DNA from 3 places in the Nostoc sp. DedVER02 genome. Region 1 is predicted to be linked to each of the others. Evidence: riboswitches for the same ligand, from Rfam matches in the RefSeq annotation. Region 1 holds a riboswitch; each other region holds the start of a gene.
The links. A riboswitch is a leader RNA that binds a small molecule or an ion and turns the genes downstream of it on or off. The one in region 1 is predicted to bind cobalamin.
Positions count from the first base shown of each region.

Region 1 (5,486 bases):
CTTTGCAGAGGAACTTGGTTTTCTTTTTGTGTATCTTCCAGATATTCTATAAGACCACCAGCCGCACGGACAGCGAGGGGAAGATCATCGCAACCCAGTCCTTCGAGCGATCGCACCTTAAATTTCTGCAATAATCTAGGTCTAGCTTCTCCTTGAGAAAATGGAACTTGCGATCGCAAACTATAACAAAATGATGGTGGCAAACACTCCGGTAGATGGGGCGAAGTTTCTCCGGGACGTAGCAAACTACCCAAATCAGGCGCATTTGTCGGAACTAACACCTCTGAAGGTTGCAAGCGCATTAATTCCTGGGTCAAATGTTCTAAATCACTATCTTGAGTTGTGAGAAATTCCCCTGTGGAGATGTCTGCATAAGCTAAACCCCAATGATTTGCGGCAATTACCACTGCTGCTAGGTAATTATTGCGACTGGATTTTAGCATTCCTTCTTCTAACAAAGTGCCGGGGGTAAGAATGCGCGTTACTTCCCGCCGCACCAATCTACCAGCAGCTTCAGAAGCATCTTCCACTTGGTCGCAAATTACCACTGCATAACCTTTTTCTACCAACATTGTGGTGTAGCGTTCCCAAGCGTGATGCGGAACACCAGACATCGCCACTCGTCCCTGTTCACCAGCTTGCTTGCTAGTGAGGACTAATTCTAATTCTTGCGCTAGTTTGACAGCATCTTGAAAATAGCATTCAAAGAAATCACCCACCCGATACAGCAATATTGCGTGAGGATATTTATCCTTCGTCTCGACATAGTGCAAGTACATTTGACTTAGCTTACTCCGGTCAACCTGCTGATGGTCGGAAATAAAAGTACTTGCATCGGGTTTGGTAGATGGAGTTTCAGAGTGAGAGGCGGTCATAGATGCTATCGAGTTACGCACAGAAATTCCACAATATCCGATGATAGCTTGATGTTAGGGGTGAATTGCGATCGCTCAAGGATATTTTACCCTTTGTTATATTAGCTTGCTGATGCACCCATTATTGCAGCTAGTGTGGTGAAGAGGCGATCGCAGTCTGGCGAAGCCTTACGTACTTTATCCACATCCAATAATTCTAAAAGCTTTGAGGCATGTTTGATTTTTTGGTACTCACCTTTTGTAGTAGGACGAGTAGCGCTCAAGCATTTTTACCCTTTTGGTGCGATCGCAACAGCACATAGGTGATATAGTGGCAGTAATTACTTTGATGCTCCCACACCTAAAATGTGTGAGGTTTTTAAAGACTAAGCCAAGTCTTCAGTAACCTATAGACTCAAGTAAGTATACAGGTTTACAAACACGGCACTAAATTTTTCCCACTGTTTATTTAGGCTGGACATTTCAAAAAAATGGACGTAACTGGATTCGAACCAGTGACCTCTACGATGTCAACGTAGCGCTCTAACCAACTGAGCTATACGTCCTTAACCACACGAATATTAACGTTAGCATATACTTCTTGGATCAAGCAAGAAAAAAAGAAAATTAAGCTAACTTTATTATGTGACACTATTTTATGGAGTTAGGCAAAGTTAGGATATTCGCTCGTTAGCTGTTGGTAATATCCTTTTATGAGATGACCCTAGTGTATGATCGATAAGGTTATTCGGTTCTGGTGGGGAGCAGCTACCAGAGGTAACGGGGAAAGTTCGGTGCAAATCCGGCGCTGTCCCGCAACTGTAAACCAATTTGAAATGTAATCTAAAATTTCAAATTGAGTAAGTCAGGATGCCCGCCGAAATAGATTTACCAGTTCTATATATCTGCGAGGTACAGATGACTACTACTATAAATGTTTCCCCAACGAATCCTTTGGGTGTTGCTGACCATACTTTATTTGTGTGTAAAACTTGCGCTAGCGTTTGGCAAGAGGGAAAACGCTTAGGTGAAAGTGGTGGTCAAAAACTTCTAAACGAACTTCAGCAGCTTGCACAAGATTGGAACTTACGAGATGAATTCCCAATTAAAGAAGTTGAATGCATGAGTGCTTGTAATCGTTCTTGTGTAGTTGCTTTTGCTGCCAAAGGCAAATTAACATATTTATTTGGTGATTTAGCCGTTGATGGTAGTGCATCTGCGGTACTAGAATGCGCTAGTCAATATTATGTTAAAGCAGATGGTTTACTGCCTTGGTCGGAGCGTCCAGAAGCCATGAAAAAGGGCATTTTAGCAAAAATTCCACCTTTATTGTAATGATGCGCGTTTTGATTTTGGGTGGGACGGGAGATGCCGCAGAATTAGCTGCGAAACTGGCGACTATTCAAGGGTTAGAAGCAATCACGTCTCTAGCCGGCCGCACCCGTGAACCTTCAATTCCGTTGGGCGATTTACGGGTTGGTGGCTTCGGTGGTGTAGCTGGATTGGCTAGCTATTTGCGTCAAATGCAAATCGATTTATTAATTGATGCAACCCATCCTTTTGCGAGTCAAATTTCTTTTAATGCGGCAGATGCGGCAACTGAAGTCGGAATACCGCGTTTAATGTTAATTCGCCCGCCTTGGGAAAAAGAAAGTGGCGATCGCTGGATTGAAGTTGACAGTGTTGAAGCCGCCGCCGCATCTCTAGCAAACCAGGCACAGCGAGTATTTTTGACAGTTGGCAGGCAAGAACTAGCCGCTTTTGTTAAGTACGAGAAAATTTGGTTTCTGATGCGGATGATTGACCCTCCGACTGATGATGCTTTAGTGCCAACAGGAGAGATTTTGTGCGATCGCGGGCCCTTTACCCTCAATAATGAAAGGCAAATCCTAATTCATCATAATATTGATACCATCGTGAGCAAAAATAGCGGTGGCAATGCGACAAAACCCAAAATTATTGCAGCGCGAGAACTGGGCGTGAAGGTTGTCATGATAAACCGTCCAGCCATACCGCCAGGAGAACAGGTTACTGATGTTGATGGTGTTTTAGAGTGGTTAAAAGTAAAAAGATAATCTCGATAAAATTTAGTTGCTTAAGATAAACTATGGCGTTGAAAAAATTCCCAAATGGTTTGACTGGCGTTTAAGCCAAGCTGGGCATTAAACTTATTGAGGTTGGGATCGGTTGAAGCACCACCAGGCCAAAAATGTCCCCCATTTACTACAGCTAATTGTAAGACCTCTGAGTTGCCACTACAATTTGAGTAGTAAACAGCTTTGACTTTTGAGCTTTCGCTAGAGTTAATTCCAGGAAGTTGTGGAGATGCATCAGATGAAATACATCGATCGTGCGATCGCCAAAAGCTTAACATATCTGAAATAGAAACAAGCGCTCCTCGTTGACTGTGGTCATCACCTTCATAACGGACATCTTGATCGTTTGTACCGTTAACGATCATCATTGAGATCGGAGTCTGAGGTTGGCAATTAGGTTTGAGTCGAACTGGAAGAGAGCCAGCTACTGATGCAAAAGCAGCAATTTTATCAGATAGCTTACATGCTAAAGCTTGGGTAAGGATTCCGCCTCTAGAGAAACCAGTGGCATAGACTTTATGACTATCAATATTGATTTCTTGCTTAAGATGATCGATTAAAGCACTGACAAATAAAACATCATCTACCTTTCCTTGAGAATTACCTCTAAGGCTCCATTTTTTATCAATTCCATCTGGATAAACAACAATAAATCCTTTTTGTTCTGCTAAATTATTAAAGCGCGTAACATCACTAATTGATCGACCAGTACCAGCATCTCCATGAAATACTAAAACTAATGGCATTGGTTGGGTTGGATGATAAGATTTTGGAATGTAAAGATAGTAAGTGCGTAATCGTCCTTGATTATTTATCTGTCCATAATTATCACCACTCAATATTTTTTGTTGAGATGGATTTTTTTCATAAGCTCGGATTGCATTACAGGCTGTTACTAAGCTAATTGTCAGTAAGCAAGTAATAATTTTCTTAAAGAGTTCAGCATTTTTATATATAGTCATGTTTAATTAAAAATTCAATAATATATAGGATTACTATTTGATTTTTGAACGAAATTAGGTATTGTAGCGTGTGTTAGAACGGAGTTCGTAACGCACTATTATCACAGGTTTGATGCGTTACGCTGTCGCTAACACATCCTACGGATATTTTCTCCAAATCAAACCGGATTCCTATACTTTATAATCTTATTAATATATTATCTGAATAAATGGGTTTAAGACCCCTACCCTACGGGTTCGCAGTTGCTTTATGCTGAGAAACCCGCCACTCATTAATTCTGACTCCTGTTAGCGTTAGCGGGGCGTTTAGCCCATTCTGGCGTATCTGTTTTCTTCTTATTTCAGACTTGTGTGTACACGGTAACTTAAAAAGGGGGCTAGGGGGAATCAATAAGTACCTAATATCACAGCCAACCACTTTTCAAACAACCTCTTAGAGGCTTTTATTTTTCGGCTCCAAGGTTACACTACATCTGGACATTAAGAGATAATTACTGCCTGATGTTGTTCAATCCAATCTGTTGCCCATTGGAACCGTACCCCAGCACTACGTCCAGCAGTTTTATCTTCGGGGCGATCGCCGACATAGATTGTATTTTCGGGAGTATGTTCGTGCCGAAGCATGGCTAACTGCAACATTCCTGGTTTGGGTTTACGATAGTACCCTGACCATTTAGTTTTACTGTGGTTATGGACATTGTGACGAGTAACGCGGAAACATTTCTTGCCTTCAAAGTCAGGACAAAAATAGATTTCTCTTAATTCTGGAAATAGCTCAAGGGTATACTGCTGTTCTTTAATACACTCTTGGATAGATTTGTATCCCGCCGCAACACCACCTTGATTGGTAATACCGACAATAGGCAGTTGAAGATTCTATCAGTGGGGTAAGGGCTACTGTTGCTGCTGGAATTGGGCGGATTATCGGTTTATAACTAAAGAAGTTGTGCGATGCGTATGCCACGCTTCGCTAAAATCTTGGTTTCATTCCTCGTTGGAGTAACGCTGGCACAACTGTTACATGGCTGTGGCATTATCAACTTAAGAAGCGATGTGTAGCTTAATAAAACTACAAATCTAATTTGGGATTTTTAACTTTTAAGTATTTGAGGACTAGCCTAATGCTGCTTGGCATTGATTTAGGAACAGGCTCTGCTAAGGCATTGCTCATGGCGACAGATGGAACCGCTATCGGCGAAGCATCAAGCTCCTATCCTGTTCATGCACCCCAACCTGGATGGGCTGAGTCGGAATCAGGGGATTGGTGGTCAGCCGTTGCCTTGGCTGTTAGGAAAGCAGTGGGAAATCATGCCGATCGGGTACAGGCGATCGCACTTTCAGGGCAAATGCATGGTGTTGTCCTAACTTCAGAGTCGGGAGAGCCACTGCGTCCTGCTATCCTCTGGGCAGATAGTCGCTCTAGTGCCACACTTAACGCTTATCATTCCCTTGATGCCGCTATTTTAGAGCGATTGGGCAACCCGATTACAGCTGGAATGGCTGGCTCAACTTTGCTGTGGCTACGAGAACACGAGCCTACTATCTACGCCCAAGCACGTTGGGCATTTCAGCCA
Region 1 is NZ_JAVRCP020000006.1:171,052-176,537, reverse strand. Features, by position in the region: gene mutS (DNA mismatch repair protein MutS) at 1-875, opposite strand, end outside; gene RMZ41_RS09915 (DUF4276 family protein) at 977-1,138, opposite strand; tRNA gene RMZ41_RS09910 (tRNA-Val) at 1,347-1,420, opposite strand; cobalamin riboswitch at 1,587-1,751, shown strand; gene RMZ41_RS09905 (DUF1636 family protein) at 1,773-2,189, shown strand; gene RMZ41_RS09900 (cobalt-precorrin-6A reductase) at 2,192-2,929, shown strand; gene RMZ41_RS09895 (alpha/beta hydrolase family esterase) at 2,950-3,912, opposite strand; gene RMZ41_RS09890 (HAD hydrolase-like protein) at 4,393-4,764, opposite strand; gene xylB (xylulokinase) at 5,034-5,486, shown strand, end outside.

Region 2 (5,486 bases), on a different contig from region 1:
AACTTTCATACGCATACAATGTACTCGGATGGCAGGTTGCAGCCGAGTGCATTGATGGAGCAGGCGATGGCTATTGGACTAAAAGGATTAGCCATCACTGACCATCATGGTATTATGGGCTATCAAGCTGCCCTTGCTTGGTTAGAAGATTGGAAGTGGAGTAATTCTGGTGCAAGCGCTCCTCTTCTGTGGAGTGGTGTGGAAATTAATGCGAACCTTCTGGATACAGAAGTTCACATTTTGGCTTATGCTTTTGCTCCAGAACACTCTAGTATGAAACCCTATCTGCAAAGAAGGCCGACTACAGGGCAAGAATATCAGGCAAGTAACGTGATTGCTGCTATTCATGAAGCCGGGGGATTGGCAGTTTTGGCTCATCCAGCGCGTTACAAGCGATCGCATTTTGAGTTAATTCCAGCTGCATCCCAAAAGGGTATTGATGGCGTAGAAACTTTTTATGCCTACAATAACCCTAAACCTTGGCAACCCAGCGTATTGGAATCAGAACAAGTGCAAAAGTTGGCTGATGAATACTTTCTTTTCAATACCTGTGGTACTGATACCCACGGTTTGAGCCTGCTACAACGCTTGTAAAAATGAATCAATTAGTAGTGTTTAGAGATTTCCGATCCTCCCAACTCCTTTAAAAAAGGGCTTAGGGAGGATCGCATCTTAACCCAAGCCTATTGGTTCAAAGCCGATTCTTAGTTGGGATTACAATCATTGAGAAATAGGGGACTTTATCTGGATCGACTTCATCCAGAGGTATAATGCGTTGCTGTGAAGTTGATGCCCGCTCAATATATTTTGCTCGTGATGCTAGCCCTAATTTATGCAAGATATCCCGTACTTTGGTAAAGTGACGACCTAGCTTCATAATTGCTGCCGCATCAGTCATCAACAAATGTGTAGTTAGTTCTTCTGGGGGCAATGGGGCAGGTAGTACGGTGAGAATATCAGTGTAGTAGGTGAAAGGCATACCCAAGGCTACCGGACAAGCCATCAACGAAGAAACTCCAGGGACGACTTCTGTTTGATACTGGTCAGATAACCGCGTAAATAGGTACATGAAGGAACCATAGAAAAATGGATCTCCCTCGCATAGCACCACCACATCTCGACCTGCCGCTAAATGTTCGGCAATTGGTTCAATTTCCTTATCATAAATAGACTTGGCCTTTTCTGGCTCCAAAGCGCGGGGGAGATGAAATAACACCTCGATTTGATTCCCAGGAAGATATTGCGCCACGATCGCTCTAGCGATACTTTCTTTATCTGTGGCTGACTGATAAGCTACCACAGGAGCGGCACGTAATAACCGCAGTGCTTTGAGAGTCAATAGTTCGGGATCGCCAGGGCCGACACCAATTCCGTAAAGACGACCTTTGTCCATATTCATTCTTCCTCCGTTGCCAGGGCGTTAACTGCTGCGGCTGCGATCGCACTCCCACCACGCCGACCATGTAATGTTAAAAATGGTACATTTCTGCTATCTGCCGCCAATGCTGCTTTCGATTCGGCTGCACCAACAAATCCCACTGGAAAGCCTAAGATAATCGCAGGTTTCGGCACACCTTCATCGAGCATTTCTAACAATCTAAATAGTGCTGTAGGCGCATTCCCAATTGCAATTACCGATCCTTCCAGGTGCGATCGCCATAATTCTAGGGCTGCCGCCGACCTTGTAGTACCCAAACGCTGGGCAATTTCTGGGACTTCTGGCTCGTTGAGAGTACAGATAACTTGATTATTGGCAGACAAACGTCGCCTGGTAACGCCATCAGCAACCATGCGGCAATCGCATAGAATTGTAGCTCCTGCTGCTAGTGCTGTCCTTGCGGATTGCACTGCTGTTGGTGAATATCCCAAGTCAGTAACAATATCCGTCATCCCACAGGCATGGATGAGACGTACAGCAACTTTTGCTACATCTGGTGGTAGCACATCTAGGTTTGCTTCTGACCGGATGATTGCAAAAGAATTACGGTAAATTTCGTTGGCATCTCGGATATAGTCGGGCATTCGATTTGGGATTTTGGATTTTTAATTTTGGATTGAGCAATGAAAATCGAAAGGCTCAGATTGCTGACTTTTATAAAAAGTTGGGAATCTTATTGTTCAGGAATAATATTAAATAAGTGCTGTAATTGGGGCACTGCATATCGATTAGCAAATTCCCCAAAGGACTCATCAGAATTTAGACGTTGAATTTTATATATATCTAGCATCCGCTCTATTAATGCAGGTAGTTCAGCAAAAGTCACATATTGATATATTTGCCGTCCAAATTTCTGCTTGCTGTCACCAACATAAACGTGATAGCCTTCCACAGCTCCACTGTCAGTATTGAGGCTGACACCAAGCAGAGTAATATCACTCTTGCTGTGCTGGGCGCAGGATTTTTCGCAGCCAGTGAAGTGGATATTAATAGGGCAATCGAGAGTAACGCGAGTTTCAAGATACTCCGCTAATGCCAACGCATGACTTTTAGTGTCCGTAGCAGAAGAGGCACAACCCCTGTTTCCAGAACAGGCAACTAATGCACTTTTTATGTTAGTTGCAGAAGAATCTAATCCTAAAAAAGCAATTTCACTTTGGATATCACCAAGCCATTGCAGAGGAATATCAGTTAAGAGCAAATTTTGCCAGGGGGTTAACCGAAGACTACCGCTACCATATTTTGCGGCTAAATCTGCCAAACCCTTTATCTGTCTACTTTCCAATCGTCCCAAAGGCAAGACGATACCAATGTAAAATAAACCTTGCTGAGGTTGGGGATGGATACCAATATGCTGATACTTGCCCTCTCCTTGAGGAATAGCAGAGAATTCCTTTAGGGGTTGAGGGGTTAGGTATTTTCCCGCTTCACCGTACAAAAGAGGGAAAGGTAAACGCTGTTGAACTTCTTGGAGATAATTTTCACAACCCAAAGTATTCAATAACTCTAAGAGACGTAGCCGACGCTTATTTGTAGTCTTAGTATGAGCTAGATAGACCTCTGCCAAAGCTGCCAAGAGGGGTAAACATTGCTCTGGTGGTAACAAAATTCCCGTATCACTAGGTGGTTGGCCCTTTGCGCCGACACTGAGATGGAGGCGGAAATAAACATCACCATCAACTAAGACAGCAGCAAATAGGATATCATTTAGGCGATCGCACACCCGAATTATCCCACCACCATCAAAGCAAACGCTAAATTTTGCCGACAGTCCCGAAAGCGCCGGATGTGCAGCAATATAATTATCCCAATCTTGGACAAAAGGGCGAGTGTCAATTAATTCTTGCGGGTCAATACCAGCAGTTGGGCTGGTCATAATATTGCGGATGTGGTCTACAACAGAATTGTGAGAACCTAATCCTATATTTTGTAGATGCTTCAGAACCTCAGCATCGATCCCCGTGCGGATTTCGCGGACTTGTAAGTTAGCTCGATTAGTCACATCCACATAGCCGCCGCCATGCTGATCTGCTATATCTGCGATCGCACGGCATTGCTGACTACTAATAATTCCACCTGGTATTCTAATGCGAGATAATATACCATCTGCGGCGGGTGTAGCGTAAAATAAGCCAGGACAAGTGGCAACTCCAGAAAGCAAACTTGTAACTCCTTCCCCGTGCAACGCAGGGAGTAGACGGTGAGTGTGTCTTCTTTGACATCTTGAGAGTTGGCATTCTGACTTGGGCGATCCCATCACAGCTGCGGCACAGTCCCGGAATTTCACCGGAGTTTCCCAACTCCAAGCTTTAATAATTTAGCACGAGAAGGTAGTCAGAAAATTTAATGCTTCATATTTTTAACGGATTGCGGAAAGTCAATCAATTGCAAGGGCTTTGACTTTTTATATCCAGTGCTATATTTAAAAGCAATACCAATTTGTAATCCCCTGCGGTCAGCTGCACTTGATTCATCTACATATTTAAGAAAGTTATATTTAAATGGCTGCAAAAGATATTTTTCATGATGCTGTTAGAAAAGGACTAGAAAAAGAAGGTTGGTTGATTACAGATGATCCTCTAGAAATTGAAGTCGGTGGGGTTGAATGTACATTGATTTGGGTGCAGAACCGATATTAGCAGCTGAGAGAGCCGGAGAAAAAATAGCGGTTGAGATTAAAAGTTTTCTTGGTGAATCAAATATTTACGAATTTCATACAGCACTAGAGATTTAAGAACCAGAACGAGTTTTATACTTAGCTGTTCCTTTAGGAACTTATAGCAGCTTCTTTGCATTGCAATTTATTCAAATTGTTATTCAACGCTCTCAACTAAAGCTAATCGTTTACGATCCTGTGAATGAGGGGATTGTAGAATGGAAAAATTAGAACAATATCGAGCTTATATTCAACAATTACTGGCAGAATACGCTAGTCGAGGTTCATCAAAGAGTGAAATAGAAAAACAAATTATTTTTGATCCTATTAACGATCGCTATCAATTAGTATACGTAGGCTGGAAGAGTCGACGACGACAATATGGGTGTGTTTTGCATCTTGATATCAAAGATGGGAAGATTTGGATACAAAACGACGGTACTGAGATTGGTATTGCCAATGACTTAGTAAAGTTAGGAATTCCAAAGGAAGATATTATTTTGGCATTTCATGAACCATTAGTAAGGCAATACACGGGGTTTGGTGTGGGTTAAAAAAGCTATGTCATTGGGAGGAATTTCAAGTATAAAATATCCCAATATTTCTTGTAGGATGTGCCAAAAATCCCCAACTTTTAATATAAGTGGAGAATCTGAGCCTTTAGCAATGCCTGCGGCGGGCTACGCCTACGCAAACTATAACAATTTTACAATTCCCCTACTCAAAAACATAATTTTGAGCCACTTTCCAGTAGCGCGAAAACCGCTTCAAGTCAATATAGCCATCATAATCAAAAAATGGTTCCACCTCTAGCACTTCCACTCCTATAGAACGCTCCATCTGATTGCAGATATCATCAAATCGGGGACTGGGACTTTCGGCTGTGACAACTAAATTTGCATCATGTTCTTTCGCAAAAGCTAAAATTTCTTGTGCCACATCGCCACGACGGATAACAACGGGTAACTCTAGCAAGCATTCGTAAATAAACGTGAGGCGTTTGAGACTTAGTTGCCATTCCTCTATTAAAGCCTCATCCCAAACCCAGATAGCTGGCGCATCGGGATATTTTTGTAGTACAGGGTTGTATGGGCTGAGGCAATCTCCATGTATCCAAACAATTGGTTTTGTCATTTGTCATTTGTCATTTGTTATTTGTCATTTGTCATTTGTCATTTGTTATTATTCTCTCCCTTGTCTCCCTTGTCCTCCCCCACTCCCCCTACTCCCCTTCCCTTTTTTATCACGCTGCCAACTTTGGCTATTAGCTTGTTTGCTAAATTCCCCTTTGGGAAAAAGTCGCTGTTCTAATTCTTCATAGCTGCCTTCAAAATCACAATGACCGTAAAGGGGACATTTTTGACAATAAATGCCTTTAGTGTAGCGTTCTAA
Region 2 is NZ_JAVRCP020000062.1:15,120-20,605, forward strand. Features, by position in the region: gene RMZ41_RS30785 (PHP domain-containing protein) at 1-594, shown strand, start outside; gene RMZ41_RS30790 (precorrin-2 C(20)-methyltransferase) at 692-1,399, opposite strand; gene RMZ41_RS30795 (precorrin-8X methylmutase) at 1,396-2,022, opposite strand; gene cobG (precorrin-3B synthase) at 2,112-3,599, opposite strand; cobalamin riboswitch at 3,649-3,781, opposite strand; partial or broken gene RMZ41_RS30805 (XisH family protein) at 3,940-4,325, shown strand; gene RMZ41_RS30810 (XisI protein) at 4,313-4,648, shown strand; gene RMZ41_RS30815 (hypothetical protein) at 4,812-5,228, opposite strand; gene RMZ41_RS30820 (FAD-binding domain-containing protein) at 5,277-5,486, opposite strand, start outside.
Region 2: linked by a shared signal. The riboswitch ahead of cobG (precorrin-3B synthase) and the one ahead of RMZ41_RS09905 (DUF1636 family protein) in region 1 are both predicted to bind cobalamin.

Region 3 (5,486 bases), on a different contig from region 1:
CGAGTTTCAATCAAACGCCGCTTTGGTGGAACTCCAGTCATTGACGTTACCTTCAATGACAAAAAAACCTTTGAAATGATTGTAGATACGGGTGCTAGTGGAACCATTATTACTCAAAGTATGGCAAATACACTTAAACTCCAGAATACAGGTACAATGCAAGCTCAAATTGCTGATGGTAGCGAAGTAGAATTTCCAACCAGTAAGGTAAAATCTGTAGCAGTAGGTGGAGTTACAGCTAATAATCTTCAAGTAGCGATCGCACCTAAAGCCAGCATCGGCTTACTAGGCCACGATTTCTTCGGTAGCTATGATATTAAGATTCTGGAGAAAGAGGTTGAATTTCATCACCGTTAATCATCACAGGACATTCCGAAATTGGTCTAATATTCGCTGTCGCGCTCGTTCTATAACTACTTCTTCCTCAGCAGATAGCCCATCAAATAACATTTCATATATGAATGGTACACCTAACTCTAACTCCGATAAAAGTGTGCGCTGGCTAAATACATCTTGTGGTTTACCTTCTACAATCAGTCGTCCTTTATCCATAACAAAAACCCAATCTGCCCACCGATAGACTAAATCTAAATCATGGGTTGCCATCAATAAAGTAGTTCCATCTTGATGAATTTTTTTCATCGTTGCTATCAAGTTCCGAGTATGTTTGATATCTAAATAAGCTGTTGGCTCATCCAGCACCAAAAGTTCTGGTCGCAGTACCATCACATCTGCTATAGAAACTCGCTTCTTTTGTCCTAAACTTAGATGATGTACTGGTCTTTCTGCTAAATTAGTCAGCCCAAATTCAATTAATGCTTGTTCTACTCGGTCTTTAATTTCGGCTTCTGGTAAACCCAAATTACACAACCCGTAAGAGATATCTTCTTCAACAATAGAAGCTACTAATTGTTGTTCTGGATCTTGAAATACTAGCCCAACCTTCTGCCGTAAGCTACTCAGATAATTTCGGTTATAAATTAACGGTTCACCGCGCCAACGGACAATACCAGAATTAGGTTTATATAGACCATTAGCTAATAAAAATAGTGTAGTTTTACCACAACCATTTTGTCCAATTAATGCACATCTTTTGCCAGATGGAATCTTTAGTGTTAGACCATTTAAAGCTGATTGTTGTGCTACTGGATAGGTATAATATACCTGCTCAAATTCGAGTAAATATTCCTGCATTCCGCCAAAAGTCCAATGCTATTAATACTACACAGCCGAAAATAGCTTCGATGATATATCGCCCTTGAGGATGATAACGGCGGGGATGCCAAACTCGAAATTCACTCACAAAACCCCGTGATTCCAGTCCGAGAGAGAACTGACTATACCGTTGTAAGGTTCGTTGTAATAGTTGTCCGATTAGTAGCGCTAAACTTTTCATCCCATTAGCAAGAGTGCGGTAGCCACCACGAGAATTTTGTGCTGTCAACAATTCACTAGCTGTATTTAGGAGGATGAAAATAAACCGATACATTAGTAATAACAAATCGCTTAAAAGCACAGGAAATCGTAAGTAACGTAGAGTTTGTAATATCTCCGTGAAAGGGACAGTTAACATGAGAAAATATAAACAAGAAACAGAAGCTAATGCTCTGGTTAAAATTCCCCATGCTTGGATACTGCCACTATGACTGATATAAATATAGAAGTGTCCGAGAGTTAATCCATACCACGAGTCTAATTGCACCTTGGGCAAATCCGTAATTGCTACTCCATTCACCATCAAGGCTGGTAAACTTGTCAAACAAAAAACTATGGTGAACATTAACAAGCGAAAATAAACACCAGCCGGAATTCTTGCATAAATAACTGTCCAAACGCCCAGCCAAAGCGCTATCAAAATTTGCACTAAGGGATGAGTAAAAAGGGAAATTGCAAGAGTAGTAAATGCAAAAATTATTTTATGTTCTGGTGGTAATCTTCGCAGTCGATTAGTGTAAGCTAAAGTGTCTAGTTGCAGGCTCATTCTTCACGTTTTTGTTGAGAACGTCCTTTGTACAAACCAATTGCATAACCAACTACTCCCGCACCTAAAGCTGCTTGGGAAGCAAATAATAAGCTTGCTACTTCACCACTAGGAGGTTCAAACAATGATTTAAACCAGGGTTGATATCCAGGTTGTATTTCAGTAATTGCTTTTTTAGCTTTGTCATCAGAACCAGCAAATTGCCCACCACGCACAAATATTAATGGTGCAACTGCTAAAGCTAAGACAGCTACTACCAACAGCCAGTTACTCAACCCTTTTTTAGATTGACTCATTACCATTTCCTCGCTTGATTAATTGCAACAGTTCCAATTCTTGAGGATTATAAGATTGCAGCCAGTTCCACACCAACACAGTTAGTAATCCTTCACTAATTGCTAAGGGAACTTGAGTTATAGCAAAAATTCCGGCGAACTTGATAAATGACGCAAGAAATCCACCAACGGGGGCAGGAAAAGCTAGGGCGAGTTGAATAGAAGTGATAATGTAGGTGAGTAAATCTGCGATCGCAGCTGCTAGAAATATAGCGATTTTTTGTTTACCACCCAACTTTATTGTTAGATTATATATCCAGTAGGCTGCAAACGGCCCTGCGATCGCCATCGAAAAAGCATTTGCACCTAGCGTAGTTAAGCCGCCATGCGCCAGTAACAAAGCTTGAAATAACAACACCAAGCTACCTAAAACCGTCATGGTGAGAGGGCCAAACAGCACAGCACCTAACCCTGTTCCTGTAGGATGAGAACAGCTACCTGTGACGGAAGGGATTTTCAACGCTGACAACACGAAAGTGAAAGCACCAGCCAAACCCAGTAGTAGTTTTAGTTCCGGGTTCGCTTGAGTAATGCGTGTCAGACTACGCAATCCTAATAAAAAAAATGGTAATGCCACAACCCACCAAAAAACTGCCCACTGGACTGGTAAAAAACCTTCCATAATGTGCATAGCATAAGCGGGTTTGGGGAAACCAACTACCAAGTAAAAACTGATAACTCCCATCAGGGTTAGACTAACTAACGCCTGTTTTTTTCTTTTCATAACCTGTACCTCGCAGATTTATGTAAACGACTTGGTTCCCATCGGCGGGCATCCTGACTCACCTAATTTTGGCTCACAGTTGCGGGACAGCGCCGGATTTACACCGGACTTTCCCCCTTGCGTCCGATGGCTGCTCCCCATCAGAACCGATTGGAGTAACTATATCACTATTGCTCAAGTATCAGTATCGCAAACAAAATAAACTATCAATCTAAATTGTATTTAACCAATAAACCTGAATTTCTCACTTGTGAGAAATCCAAGGAGTGTGGGGGGTAAGACTTCTTCCCCATCCTCCCACACCCTTGTGAGAAATCCGGGATAAAGGGGTCAAGTCCCCATCACCAGAGGGCATGATGGTTTTGTGTTGGTTTTGAAATCCCCATTACAAAACATAATTACGAATTACGAATTACGAATTACGAATTATTTAATATGCCCCCCCACTGGATTGAAGTTTTTAGAGAATACATGGTCTACTAGACAACTAGACTCTTAAATCAATCTGGCTGCAAAGGACACTTCTTAAATATGGAAACAATACCATTTATGGGTGCTTCGTCCTTCGGCTGGCTGTACTGGGTAATACAGCCGCATTTAGCTATGCACATTCCAGATGGCTTCTTAAATTTACCCGTTATTCTTGTCACCTGGATAATTGCTCTTGCCTTAATTACACTATCAATTAAGCGATCGCAGGCAGAATACGAAGAACGAGCCGTACCTTTAATGGGAGTTTGTGCAGCATTTATCTTCGCAGCGCAAATGATCAATTTCCCGATTCCAGGAGGCACTTCTGGACACCTTTTAGGCGGAACACTAGCCGGAGCTTTATTAGGGCCCTGGGCTGGATCGCTAGTTATGGTTGCAGTATTCATCGTGCAAGCTGTTTTATTTCAAGATGGTGGATTAACAGTTTTAGGGGCGAACATCTTTAATATGGGATTAATCGGTACCTTTGCTGGTTATTATCTCTATCGCACAATCAGATTTGCTATTGGGCGCGATACCTTGCGAGGTCTGACAATTGGTGCAGCGATCGCTGCTTGGACAAGCGTAGTAATAGCTTCACTTCTGTGTGCCTCAGAACTAGCTGTATCTGGGACGGTTCCTCTGACAGTAGGTTTGACAGCGATGGCCTCTTGGCATGTCGTAATTGGTATTGGGGAGGCGCTGATTACCGTGGTAGCACTCAGCTTTATTTGGCGGACTCGACCTGACTTATTTTATGATCCACCCCGTCAGATAAAATCACCTATGTCTCGTCCAGTCTCTCGTTATTAAAAGGTGTGATTAAATCAGGATTTAATACTTATGAGTAGCAACCTCTCGCGATCGCGCAACCGGGCTTTTGTTATCGCTGGCTTAGGTATTGCCCTGTTGATTGCAATTTTCCTTTCGCCACTAGCAAGTAAAAACCCAGATGGGCTAGATAGAGTTTCAGAAGACCTGAAGTTTAACAGCAAAGAACTTCAAGATAAACCCGCTCATAAATTACCCTTTTATGGGATTTTTGATGAGTATGCCCTTAGAGGTGTACCTGAAGCGATCGCTACTCCATTAGCTGGATTAATCGGAACATTAGCAACTTTCGGTTTAGCTTGGGGTATTGGCAAACTAGTTGTTCGCGGCTCTAGTTCACCTTCTACACAGTATGACGCTGATTCCGACTTAGATGCGCCAGATTAACAATTTGTAATTAGTATCAAATATACAAGTAGGAACTAAATATCATGCTGCTGCACGTTGGAGCATTTGTGTTAGATGTCGATAGCAAAGAGGCTACTCTCTGGCACAAACTCGCTCCCCGTACCCGAATACTTTGTACCTTGTTGTTTGTATTTGCCAATGTTCTAACACCAGATGGGCATTGGTGGACTTGGGCTATTTATGGATTAGCTTTACTCAGCCTAATATTGCTAAGTAAAGTCACCCTATCAGTACTAGTGAAACGGTTGGCAGTCGAGTTAACGTTTATTAGTGTCGTTCTCTTGGGGACTTTATTTCGGGGTGGTGGCGAGGTGTTATGGTCTTGGGGATCGTTGCAGATTACGACAGTGGGGCTAACTGTTTTAGGTAGTGTCACCCTCAAGGCTCTGTTATCGCTGCTAATACTAAACTTACTGACTTTAACAACTTCGGTAACAGCGCTACTTCATGCCCTGCTGGAATTGAGAACTCCACCACTATTAGTTGCAATTCTGGCATCTATGTATCGCTATATCAGCGTCTTGATTGGGGAGTTTAACGCTATGCGTCGGGCGGCAGAGTCTCGAAATCTGATGAACAGGAATCGCTCGATTCGGTTAATTGTGGGCAACATGATTGGAGCGCTGTTTATCCGCACTTATGATCGCGGAAATCTCGTTTATCAGGCGATGCTCTCACGAGGCTATCAAGGAGTACCACCAATGATGGAAAAAGTCTCGCCAGGGGGACGATCTGA
Region 3 is NZ_JAVRCP020000018.1:61,187-66,672, forward strand. Features, by position in the region: gene RMZ41_RS18850 (retropepsin-like aspartic protease) at 1-357, shown strand, start outside; gene RMZ41_RS18855 (ABC transporter ATP-binding protein) at 361-1,194, opposite strand; gene cbiQ (cobalt ECF transporter T component CbiQ) at 1,169-1,981, opposite strand; gene RMZ41_RS18865 (energy-coupling factor ABC transporter substrate-binding protein) at 1,978-2,277, opposite strand; gene RMZ41_RS18870 (energy-coupling factor ABC transporter permease) at 2,264-3,040, opposite strand; cobalamin riboswitch at 3,066-3,206, opposite strand; gene cbiM (cobalt transporter CbiM) at 3,572-4,324, shown strand; gene RMZ41_RS18880 (PDGLE domain-containing protein) at 4,355-4,729, shown strand; gene cbiQ (cobalt ECF transporter T component CbiQ) at 4,774-5,486, shown strand, end outside.
Region 3: linked by a shared signal. The riboswitch ahead of RMZ41_RS18870 (energy-coupling factor ABC transporter permease) and the one ahead of RMZ41_RS09905 (DUF1636 family protein) in region 1 are both predicted to bind cobalamin.